Solidesulfovibrio magneticus RS-1: one gene and its partner. The protein of the gene in region 1 interacts with the protein of each later gene in a pairwise test. Links are inferred from orthologs where the notes say so. Each region holds a gene or a part of one and is shown on either strand. Other genes may lie near its edges.

What was found.
Region 2: the proteins of DMR_RS07450 (region 1) and def interact in binary tests that used the Escherichia coli proteins (3 or more experiments, as listed by UniProt). The link is inferred for Solidesulfovibrio magneticus RS-1 from one-to-one orthologs.

Annotation. Positions count from the first base shown.
Region 1 is NC_012796.1:1,770,238-1,777,626, reverse strand. Bases 2,074-4,852 are described here. They hold DMR_RS07450 (aspartate-semialdehyde dehydrogenase), read right to left. Parts: upstream 4,087-4,852; coding sequence 3,061-4,086; downstream 2,074-3,060. Other genes in these bases: metF (methylenetetrahydrofolate reductase [NAD(P)H]), read right to left, coding at 4,294-4,852; DMR_RS07455 (aminotransferase class IV), read right to left, coding at 2,074-2,817. In the rest of the region: DMR_RS07465 (DUF4276 family protein), read right to left, coding at 27-584; DMR_RS07460 (AAA family ATPase), read right to left, coding at 581-1,768; more of DMR_RS07455, read right to left, coding at 1,876-2,073; more of metF, read right to left, coding at 4,853-5,166; DMR_RS07440 ((deoxy)nucleoside triphosphate pyrophosphohydrolase), read right to left, coding at 5,300-5,704; DMR_RS07435 (ABC-F family ATP-binding cassette domain-containing protein), read right to left, coding at 5,701-7,389.
Region 2 is NC_012796.1:30,452-35,068, forward strand. The notes cover bases 1-2,803. They hold def (peptide deformylase), read left to right. Parts: upstream 1-1,041; coding sequence 1,042-1,566; downstream 1,567-2,803. Other genes in these bases: aspS (aspartate--tRNA ligase), read left to right, coding at 1-1,038; fmt (methionyl-tRNA formyltransferase), read left to right, coding at 1,575-2,537; DMR_RS00155 (DUF116 domain-containing protein), read left to right, coding at 2,655-2,803. Outside these bases: more of DMR_RS00155, read left to right, coding at 2,804-3,488; DMR_RS00160 (transcription antitermination factor NusB), read left to right, coding at 3,485-4,617. UniProt on the Escherichia coli protein: Removes the formyl group from the N-terminal Met of newly synthesized proteins. Requires at least a dipeptide for an efficient rate of reaction. N-terminal L-methionine is a prerequisite for activity but the enzyme has broad specificity at other positions.

The DNA.
Region 1 (7,389 bases):
ATCGGCCCCCACGCCCGGGTCTTGCGCTACGCCGCCACCATTTTTTGAATGCCGGTGAGCAGGGCCTGAAAACTTTTCGAACAATTATGATCAAGGGCCATAAAAGGGGCTATCGCCCGCGAACCAGACAATTTTTCGTAGGCATAGCCCGTCAGCATGGAAAGTTCTTTTGACGGAGACCCCAGACTGTCGGGATTTCGGTATTTTTTCTTTTGTTGCAAGCCTCGTAATCCCGAAAGGTTGAGTCCTTGCTCAACGGCTGCGAGATCACCCAAATAGAAGCTTTCCAACTCCCTGCAAGCAATACGAACGAGTATGCGCTTGTCTTTGGCTCCCTCGCACAGAAGATTGAGCCTTGATTTAATAGCACGACAGTCGCCGGCATCTTGATCTCGCATCACGATGAACACGGAATTCGGCATTCGCCAATGGCGTATCTTCTTAGTCAAGTTCTTCTCTAAATCCTGCTTTCCTTGAAAAACGATATATCTGACAAGCCACTGCCGTGGCAGAATCCGAGGCAATATGCCCTCCAGCATGGCCTTGGCCGATGGCTCTTCCAGAAAAAAGACCAGTGTTTTCATTGAGGGTCCGCCCCTTCAAAAAAACCCTGCTCCCAAAGATAGCCCATCTGGTCGCCCTCGGCCATGTATGCGGCCAATTGTTGGTCATCCCTGGCCCGGCGAATCTGGGTATAGCCCTTGGTCTTGATGAGCCAAAAAACCTCGTCCAATTTGGCGGCGTTGAGAAAATCCGGAGAATGCGTCGAAACAAAAACCTGGCCGCCCCGGTGCGCGTAGGCCCTGAACTCCTCGGCGAGTTCCCACAGCAGTTTCGGATACAGTTGATTTTCCGGCTCCTCGACACACAGGAGGGGATGTGGGGCCGGGTCATAGAGCAGCGTCAGATAGGCGAGCATTTTGATGGTGCCGTCGGAAACATAACGGGCTAAAAAGGGATCCTCGAACGCCCCATCCTGAAACTTCAACAAGACTCGGCCTTCTTCCGTTGTCTTCGACTCGACGCTTGTAATGCCGGGGACGCGCATTTGCAGCAGCGACAAGATCTTGTCGAAGGCCGTTCGCTTATTCTTGTACAAGTATTCTATGACAAGCGATAGATTCTCGCCCTCCCGGGAGAGGTGCTCGGCATAGCCGGCCTCTTGTTCCGGCCGGGCCTTGCTTATATGAAAATCCGAGATGTGCCAGTTCTCTATGAGATTGCCCAGCGCCATCACAGCCGGAAAACGTTCAAATTGCGCCAGCCCCTTTATGGCCAGGATGTCAGCTGATTTCAGTTTCTGCTCTTCCCTGTCCAATTCCCGAACATCGTTGGTTTTCTCCAGTTCATTGGTGACCGCTGTCCCCTGGCCACGTGAGAAATCCAGAAAATGCCAGGGTTGACCGCTACTGCCCCGGCGATATTTGAGAATTTCCCGTTCAACGATGGCCTTGCCGTTGTGTTCGCCAATTTGCAGGAAATAGGTCGTCAGCGGACTCTCTGTGCCAGCCCGAAACTTCAATTCAATCTCTATGGGACCCTGGGCGTTTCGGCTGCGGACTTCCTGAAATCCCCGGCTGCCGCCCAACTTGGCCAAAGCGACATTGACGTTGCTCGCCATGGCATCACGCAAAAAACCAAACACCTGAAAGATGGTCGATTTTCCCGTGCCGTTGGCGCCGACAATGACGCAGAAGCTTGGCAGGTCCGAGAGTTCGGCGTCCTGGAAGGATTTGAAATTGCGCAGCCTTATGGATTCAATTTTCATCCCTTTGTCCTCCCAGTCGAACCATGGCGGCAACGCAGTAACGAATACCCGCACATTGTGGGTAATTACACCGTATGTCGTTAAAACAGAAGGTCTTCTCGCTTACCCTAAAATGCCGTCCCGTTCGCCGCGATGTCGGCAACCAGGCGTTCCTTGAGGGCTTTCGACACCGGCCCGGGCCGGCCGTCGCCGACGGGGACGCCGTTGTAGCGCACGATGCTCAGGCAATCGTTGGTGGTGCCGAGGATGAACATTTCCCGGGCCGTGGCGATGTCTTCCTCGCGGATGCCGGTAAAGACCACTTCCATCTCGCCCTCCATAAGCTCAACGGCCCGAAGCAAGGTGGTGCCTGTCAGCGCGTTGGTGAGTTCCGGCACCACGAAGCGGCCGGCGGCGTCCACGATGCAGATGTTTTCCGTGGCCCCTTCGGCCAGAAAGCCCTTGTCGTCGTAGCAGACCGGATAATCTTCGCCGCGCGCGGTCGCCTCGCGCTTCATGAGCACATTGGGCAGGTAATCGATGGATTTGATGCGGGCCAGGTAGTTCTGCTTGGCCGGGATGGAGGTGCGAAAGGCGGTGACGCCCTGAGCAAAGGACACGGCCGGCCGGGGGTGGAAGCGGTAGGCCACGATGGTCAGGCTCGGGGTCGGGCATTCGGCCGGGTCGATGCCAAAGCCGCCGGGGCCGCGTCCGACCAGCACCCGCACCATGCCGTCGTCGACGCCGCCGGCCCGGCAGACGTCAAGGGTCAGCTTGGCGACCTTGTCCCAGGAACACGGCGGATCAAGATGGATCGCCGCCGCCGAGCGGGCCATGCGGTCGAAATGCGGCTTCACCTGATACAGTTTGCGACCAATGTATTTGAGGGTCTCGAAGACGCCGTCGCCCCGGTGGACGAGATGGTCGTCCAGCGGCATGAGCATGAGTCGCGGGTCCTTGCCGATGACGCCGATACGGTGGTCGTAAAACGCCAGCACGCCCTCGCCCCCGGGGCGCGGCGCGGCCAGCAGGCGTTCCAAATACGTTTGGGCGTCAGCAATCTCAGGCATGGGACACTCCTTCTATGCAAAATGGGGGAAACGACGCTCGGCCGTTTCCCCCGTTTGCCCCGCTTCCGAGGCCTTAGCAAGCACCATTCGCGCGTTGTCGCGGCGCCATTTTCCATGGTCCGCACCAACGCTCCCCTTCTACCCAATTGGGGGGTCCGGGGGCCTCAGGCCCCCGGCGGAGAGGTCCAGGAGAGGCAGAGCCTCTCCTGGCCGCCGGAGGCATCTTCTCTTCCCTCTCCCCGCCTAAACGCGCACCTGGCCGCGTTCCATGAGCAGTTCAGCGATCTGCACGGCGTTGAGCGCCGCGCCCTTGCGGATGTTATCGGCCACGATCCACAGGTGCAGGCCGTTTTCGATGGTGTTGTCCTCGCGGATGCGTCCGACGAAGACCGGGTCTTCGCCGCCGGCCATCAGCGGCATGGGATAGATCTTCTCGGCCGGGTTGTCGTAGACCACGACGCCCGGAGCCTGGGACAGGATGGCCCGGGCTTCCTTGGCCGTGATCTTTTTTTCCGTCTCGATGTTGACCGACTCGCTGTGGCCGTAGAAAACCGGCACGCGCACAGTGGTGGCCGTCACCTTGATGGAGTCGTCACCCATGATCTTGTTGGTCTCTTTGATCATCTTGATCTCTTCGAAGGTGTAGTCACCATCGGAGAAGACGTCGATCTGGGGCAGACAGTTAAACGCGATCTGGTGCGGATACACCTTCACGTCCGGTTCCTGGCTGTTGAACAGCTGGCGCACCTGCGTTTCCAGCTCGGCAATGGCCTTCTGGCCAGTGCCGGACACGGCCTGATAGGTGGAAACAATGACGCGCTTGATTTTCCCCACGTCGTGCAGGGGCTTGAGCGCCACCACCATCTGGATGGTCGAACAGTTGGGATTGGCGATGATGCCCTTGTGCCAGTCCACGTCCTCGGGATTGACCTCGGGCACCACCAGCGGCACCTCGGGGTCCATGCGCCAGGCGCTGGAATTGTCGATGACCACGCAACCGGACTTGACCGCGAACGGAGCGAACTGTTTCGAGGTGGAGCCGCCGGCGGAAAACAGCGCGATGTCGACGCCTTCAAAGGATTTCTCGGTCATTTCCTCGACGATGAGCTCCCCGCCGGCAAACGGCACGGTAGTGCCGGCCGAGCGCGAGGACGCCAAGGCTTTCACGGTCGTTGCCGGGAAAGCGCGACCTTCCAGCGTCTTGAGCATTTCACGGCCAACGGCGCCCGTGGCGCCGGCCACTGCCACAACCAACTCGCCCCCGCCCATACGATCCTCCGTAAGGCAATCTGCGTGTGTGCCGCACTCCGCAACCGAGCGCATCCCGACAGGAAGCGCGGCGAAAATTGTCGTCAATGCGTTGCGAGATGTTCAGGGGGAGAAGCCTCCGGCGGCCAAAGGGCTGCCGCCCTTTGGAAACCCGCAACGGGAACGGCTTCAATATGGTTCTTCTCTCTGCCCCCGACGGTGTCCCGACTAATATTCCAGGCCCGAGACGATGGAGAGCACGGCCTCGGCCTTGTTGAGCGTGTAGAGATGCACGCCCGGCGCGCCCCGGCGCAGCAGATCCTGGGCCTGCTTGCGGGCGTAAGCGATGCCAACCTCGGCCACGGCGGCGTTGCCGCCGGCGGCATCGGCCGCTTCCAGCTCGGCCATGTAGGCCGGCGGCAGCGACGCGCCGCACAGGGCGGCAAACCGCTTGATGCTGGCCAGGCTGAGGACCGGCAACACGCCCGGCACCATGGGCGCGTCAATGCCGGCGGCCCGGGCCCGGGCCACGAAATCGAAATAGCGGTCGTTGTCGAAAAAGAGCTGGGTGACGGCAAAGCTGCCGCCCAGGGCCAGCTTATGGCGCAGATGCTCCAGATCTTCTTGCGGCGAGACGGCCTCGGGATGACACTCGGGATAGCCGGCCACGCCCAGGCACAGGTTCGGATACTCGGCCCGGATGAAGGCCACGAGATCGGAAGCGTGCTGGAAATCCTCGGAATCCGGCACGAACGTCTCCTGCCCCTTGGGCGGATCGCCGCGAAGGGCCAGGACGTTGTCCACGCCGGCCTGGGCCAGGGCGCCGAGGAAACCGCGAATCTTGTCCTTGCTCGCGCCCACGCACGTCAGATGGGCCATGGGCTCCAGGCCGTAGGCGGTCTTCAGGCGCGAGACGATCTCCAGCGTGTGGGCATGGGTGCTGCCGCCGGCCCCGTAGGTGACGGAGACGAAAAGCGGGCGCACCGGGATGAGCTTCTCGACCACGCCGAAAAACCCGTCCCAGGCCTCACGCTCCTTGGGCGGGAAAAACTCCAACGAAACAAACGGCCGCCTGGCCTCCATCAACTCCCTGATCCGCACAGCGTCTCCTTTGGGGAGGGGAAGGAAGAACCGGGGGAAAACCCCTTTTTGCACAAAGGGGTTTTCCCCCGGGCCCCCTTTCCCCAAAAACTCTTCAAGGGGGGTTGGCATTGCCGGCAAATAAGCCGGCGGGTCAAGCCGTTTCGGCCACTAGGGCGTCCACGATGTCGCGGTCGGCCTCCAGAAACGGTCTGGTCCTGCCCTGTTCGGGCGTCAGCCATTCCATGTCCTGGCCTTCCAAGGGGAGCGGCTCCCCGTCATACGCCCGGACGTGAAAAAAATGGAGACGAACCGAGAGGTGTTGGTAGGCATGCGCTTTTTCGCGGAAAAAGGCAATCGTGACAGGCCTTATGCCCAATTCTTCACAAAGTTCGCGGTCCAGCGCCTTCTCCGGCGTCTCGCCCGGTTCGATCTTACCGCCTGGAAATTCATAGGCTCCGGCCATGGCCTTGCCCTCGGGGCGCTTGACGCCGAGATACCGGCCGTCCTTCCAGATGACGGCGGCCACCACCTCGACAACTTTGGCGGCCCCGCTCATACATCCTCCACCAGGGCGGCCCGGCGGGCCTCCAGATCGGCGATCTCCTCTTCCATGACGGCCATGCGGGCGAGCAGATCCTCGGCTTCGCGCGAAAGGTCGCTGTACTCCTTGCTGAGCTTGGAAAACAGTTCGCGCTGGGCGTAGGTTTCGGGATCGGCCATGACGGCCTCGACTTCGGACTGCTTGGCCAGCAAGGTTTCCAGCTCGGCTTCGAGCTTCTCAAAGGCCTCGCGCTTGGGTTTGATGTCGCGGTAGAGGGCGTTTCGCAGCTCGGCCACCCGGCGCTTGCGCTCCTTGTCCTCCTGGCGCGACAGCTTGGGCGCGCTTTGGGCGTTGTCCTCGGCCGCGCCCGCCCCCTCGGCCTTGGACGCGGCGGCGGCCTCGGCCAGCCGGGCCGCCTCGTAGGCGGCGTAGCCTTCCTCGTAAACGACCAGCCCCTCAGCCCCCACGGACCAGACCTCGGCGGCGGCCTCGCGCAAGAGATAACGGTCGTGGGCGACCATCAGGATGGTGCCCGAATATTCGGCCAGGGCGCGCACCAGCGCTTCGCGGCTTTCCAGGTCCAGGTGGTTGGTGGGTTCGTCCAGGACCAGGAAATTGGCCCGCGCCGAAAAGAGACCCGCCAACACCAGCCGCGACTTCTCGCCGCCGGAGAGCTCGAACACCCGGCGGTCCCAATAGTCCTCGCCCAGAAGGAACAGCCCCAGGGTGGAGCAGCACTCCAGATGCGTGGCCTTGGGGCCGGCCATGCGCCGCATCTCGGACATGACCGTGCCTTCGGTATTGAGGATCTCCGTCTGGTGCTGGCTGAAATACCCCAGCTTGACGCCCGTGCCGAGGACCAGCCGGCCGTCGTTGGGTTTGTTGACGCCGACGATGAGCTTTAGAAGCGTGGTCTTGCCCGCGCCGTTGTGGCCGACGAGCGCCACCTTCTGGCCCCGGAACAGCTGAAAGGTGAGCGGCGGCCACAGCGGCGCGCGGTCGGGCCAGTGGTAGGCCAGATCGGCGGCGGCGCACACGGTCTTGTCGCAGCGCTCGGGCTCGGGCAGGGAGAAATCGAGGGTGCGGCCGCGCACGTCGGGCCGGTCGCCGCGCAGGCTCTCGATCTCCTTGTTGAGCTTTTCCACGTTTTTGAGCTTGCTCTGGGCCTGCCGGGCCTTGCTCGACTTGTAGCGGAAGCGGTCGATAAAGACGTTGTGCTGCTTGATCTTGTTGTCGATGGCCGCAGCCTGCCGCTCCCACTGCTTTTCCATCTCCTCGCGCCAGGCCAAAAACTGGGAGAACGACCCGGGCCGCCAGATGGGCTTGGTTTCGCCCAAAAACAGCGTGTGGGTAGCCACGCGGTCGAGAAACACCCGGTCGTGGGCCACGAAGATGAGCACGCCCTCGAAGGCGGTCAAAAACGCCTCCAACCAGGCCACGGCTTCGAGGTCGAGATGGTTGGTGGGTTCGTCCAGAAGCAGCACGTCGGCCCCGGCCGTGAGCACCCGGGCGAGCTTGGCCCGCTCGCGCCAGCCGCCGGACAGGCCGGACAAGGGGCCGGCCATATGCTTTTCCTCAAACCCCAGGCCCGAAAGGATGGTCTTGGCCCGATGCTCGGGATTGTAGCCCAGGGCATGTTCGAGGCTGGCCTGCTCGTGGGCCAGGGCCGTCATGGCCGCCTCGTCGCCGGCGGCCACGGC
Region 2 (4,617 bases), 1.7 Mb from region 1 along the record:
GAGGAGCAGGTCATGGGCATGGCCGAGACCATGGTTAAGACCATGTTCCGCGAGGCCGCCGGCGTCGTGCTGCCCGAAGTCTTCCCGCGCATGCCCTTTGCCGAGGCCATCCGCGACTACGGCCTGGACAAGCCCGACATCCGCTTTGGCCTGAAACTCGTGGACGTCACCTCTATCGTGAAAAACTCCGGTTTCCAGGTCTTTGCCAAGGCCGAGCTGGTCAAGGGCATCCGCGTGCCCGGCGGCGCGGCCCTGTCGCGCAAGGAGATCGACGACTTCACCGAGTTCGTCAAAATCTACGGAGCCAAGGGTCTGGCCTGGATCAAGATCAAGGAAGACGAGTGGCAGTCGCCCTTTGCCAAATTCTTGAGCGACGAAGAGAAAAAGGGCCTCACCGACGCCTTTGGCCTCGAAGTCGGCGACATCGTCTTCTTCCAGGCCGGTGCGTCGGACATGGTCAACAACGCCCTGGGCTATCTGCGCCTCCAGCTTGGCGAACGCTTCGAGATGATCCCCGAGGGCAGCTTCGCCCCGGTGTGGATCACCGATTTCCCGCTGCTGGAATACGATCCCGAGGCCAAGCGCTGGGCGGCCCGCCACCATCCCTTCACCTCGCCCCAGCCCGGCCAGCTCGGAACCCTGGAGTCCGCTCCCGGCGAAGCCCTGGCCCGGGCCTACGACCTGGTCCTTAACGGCAGCGAGATCGGCGGCGGCTCTATCCGCATCCACGACCGCGAGACCCAGCGGGCCATGTTCGCCGTGCTGGGCATTGATGCCCAGGAGGCCGAGGACAAGTTCGGCTTCCTGCTGCGCGCCCTGGAGTACGGCGCGCCGCCCCACGGCGGCATTGCCTTTGGCCTGGACCGCCTTATCATGATCCTGGCCGGGGCCAAGTCCATTCGCGACGTCATCGCCTTCCCCAAGACCCAGAAGGCCTTGTGCCTCATGACCGAAGCCCCGGGCGAGGTGTCCACCAACCAGTTGCGCGAACTGGGCATCAAACTGCGCACGCGCGACAAGGATAAGGAACAATCCTGACCCATGCCCCTTGAAATACTGAAATATCCGCATCCTGTGCTGGCGAAAAAGGCCGAGCCGGTGGCCGAGATCACGGACGCAATCCGGGAACTCGCCGCCGGCATGGCCGAAGCCATGTACGCCAACCAGGGCATCGGCCTGGCCGCGCCCCAGGTCGGCGCGTCCATTCGCCTCATCGTCATCGACCTGTCCGGCCCGGACAAGCGCGAAGCGCTCATGACCCTGGTCAACCCCGTCATCACCGCCGCCTCGGGCGAGCAGGAAGACGAGGAAGGCTGCCTGTCCGTGCGCAGCTACCGCACCAAGGTGCGCCGGGCGGCCAACGTCACGGTCACGGCCCTGGATCTGGCCGGTCAGCCCCTGACTATCGAGGCCGACGAGCTTTTGGCCGTGTGCCTCCAGCACGAGGTCGACCATCTGGACGGGGTGCTGTTTATCGACCGCATCAGCCGTCTCAAACGCGCCATGTACGACAAGCGGGTGAAACGATGGGCACAGACGCCCCCAGCCGAGAAGACAAACTCGTAGCGGTCTTCATGGGCACGCCGGAGTTCGCGGCCACGGTGCTCGAGCATGTGCTGGGCAGCCAGGACGTGACCGTGGCCGCCGTCTACACCCAGCCCGACCGGCCCTGCGGCCGGGGCAAGAAGTGCTTGCTCGGGCCGGTCAAGAAGCTCGCCCTGGAGCGCGGCCTGCCCATCCACCAGCCCGAGTCCTTCAAGGACCCGGCCGAGGTGGCCACCCTTGCCGCCTACAAGCCCGACGTGCTGCTGGTGGCCGCCTACGGCATGATCCTGCCCCAGGCCGTCCTTGACGTGCCGGCGCTGATGCCGCTCAACGTCCACGCCTCGCTGCTGCCCGCCTGGCGCGGCGCGGCCCCCATCGAGCGCTCCATCGCCGCCGGCGAGACATTGACCGGCGTCACCATCATGCGCATGGCCCTGGCCCTGGACGCCGGCCCCATGGTCATGCAGCGCACCCTGGCCGTGGGCATAAACGACACCGCCGGGACCATTCGGGCCGAACTGGCCGACCTTGGCGGGCGCGTGCTGACGCACTGCTTAAAGCGCCTGCGTCAGGGCGGCGTGCCCCTGGTCGAGCAGGACGCCACGCGCGTGACCTACGCCAAGAAAATCGACAAGGCCGAGGCCTTGATCGACTGGAACCGGCCCGCCGCCGAGGTCCACAACCATATCCGGTCCATGACCCCCAATCCCGGGGCCTTTTTCTTCTGGAAGCCGGCCGCCGACAAGCCGGCCCTGCGCATCATCGCCCAGCCCGGCAAGGTCGGCTGTCCCCTGCCGTCCGGAGCCAAGCCCGGCGACATCCTGGGACTCATGGACTGCCAGATCGGCATCGCCTGCGCCGACGCCGTCTACCTCGTGCCGGCAGTCATCCCGGCCGGCAAACGGCCCATGAACGCCCAGGCCTTCTCTTGCGGCTACCTCGGCAAATGCGACGAAGACGCCATGGCCGTGTGCGGCCCGCCTGGTGAGTAATATTTAGAATAAGTTATTGATGGAATTGGAATAAGCGAGAAGATGAAGATGCCTCCGGCGGCCGGGGGCCTGAGGCCCCCGGACCCCCCAAATGGGGAAAAGGGGGGTAGGAGCATTGTGGAACGGAGCGAACCGTCGAGAAAACGGCTTTTCATTGGCCTTTTGTGCGGCACGGGACTGGCCGTGTGCGCCGTGCTGGCCTTTGTCTGGGCCGTGCCGTCCATCGGCCTGGCCAACATCCATCCCCTGGCCCCCTGGCTGCTCGGGCTGGTTTGCGCCGCCGCCATCGTCCTGGTGCTGTGGGCCACCCTGGGGCTGGCCGCCAGCGTCGCCCTGGGCCGGCCGTTTCTGGGGTCCGACCACCTGCGCGGCGTCATGGCCCGGGTGTTTTTGCCGCTCATGACCATTTTCGCCCGGCTGTTCCACATCTCCAAAAGCCGGGTCCGGGCGTCATTTATCAAGGTCAACAACGAAATCGTGGCCGCCCGGGCCGGCCGTTATGACGCCGGGCAGGTGCTGGTGCTTCTCCCCCACTGCCTGCAATCCTCGCGCTGCGCCAGACGGCTCACCTACGACATCAACAACTGCAAACGCTGCGGCCAGTGTCCGGTGGACGGCCTTATCGCCCTGTCCGAGGCCTACGGCGTCCATATCGCCATCGCCACCGGCGGCACCATCGCCCGGCGCATCGTGGTGCAAAAGCGCCCGAAACTCATCGTGGCCGTGGCCTGCGAACGCGACCTGACCAGCGGCATCCAGGACACCTACCCCATCCCGGTCTACGGCGTGCTCAACGACCGGCCAAACGGCCCCTGCCTGGACACCCAGGTCGCCCTGCCCCATCTGGAGGCCGCCTTGCGCTTTTTCCTGGCCGGCGCGGAAGAAAAACCGCCCCTTTTCGAGGCTTTTCCCGGTTTGTCGCGTTTCGTGCCCGCCGGCGGTGCCCGATGACCCCGCCGCGCCCGCCCCGGGGGCCGCGTCCGCCGCGTCCCCATCGGCCCTCGCCCGCCGCCCGGCCGGGCCAGACTTTCCACGATGGTCAGCCCGGCCAACCGAGCCACCCGGGCGCCTTGCCGCCGGCCCGGCGCATTGCCCTCACCGTCCTTGGCCGGGTGCTGCCCAGCCCCAAATCCCCGGGACAGGACGTCCAGGCCGCCCTGGACGTGGCCCTGGCCGATTCCACCCTGGACCCTCGCGACCGGGGCCTGGCCACGGAGCTGGTCTACGGCTATCTGCGCCTGTGCGGCCGTTTGGACTACATTTTGGCCCAGTTCCTGAAAAACCCGACCGCCGTGCCCCTGGCCGTGCGCCGGATTCTTGGGCTGGCCGCCTACGAGATTCTCCACTGCGCCAAGGTGCCGGCCTACGCCTCGGTGGACTGGGCCGTTTCCGCCGTGCGCAAGGCCGGCGGCAAGGGCCTTTCCGGCATGGCCAACGCCGTGCTGCGCCGGGTGGCCGCCGATCCCGGCGCGTTCGAGGAGCCGGGCTTCTACCGCCGCGACCGGCCCTCGGAAGCCGTGTATTTGAGCCGGGCCTTCTCCTGCCCGGAATGGATCGTGTCCCTGTGGCTCGGCGCTTGCGGCCCGGACGAAACCCGTCAGCATCTGGCCGCCCAGGCCGAACCCGCGCCCCTGGGGCTTCGGGTCAACGGCGCCCGGCCCGAGGCCCAGGCCTTGTTCAACGCCCTGGCCGCCCTGCCCGGTGCGCTGTACGCCGTTTTCCCGACCATCGCCGTGCCCACCGGTACGGACTTCGCCGCCGCCGGCCTCAATTTGCCCGAGCTGCTGGCGTCCGGCGCGCTGTCGCGCCAGTCCGCCGCCGCCCAGGACGTGCTCTACCGTCTGGACCTGCCCGAGTGGCCGGAGCCGATCTTCGACGCCTGCGCCGGACGCGGCGGCAAGACCCTGCTCATCGCCGAAGCCGGCAAGCGCGTGTTTGCCGCCGACATGCACGCCGCGCGTCTGGCCGGTCTGCCCCGCGAGGCCGCCCGCCTGGGCCTGCCGCCCATCCCGGCCTTTCGCGCCTCGGCCACCAGGATGGCCTTGGGCGCTCCGGTCGGAACCATCCTGCTCGACGCGCC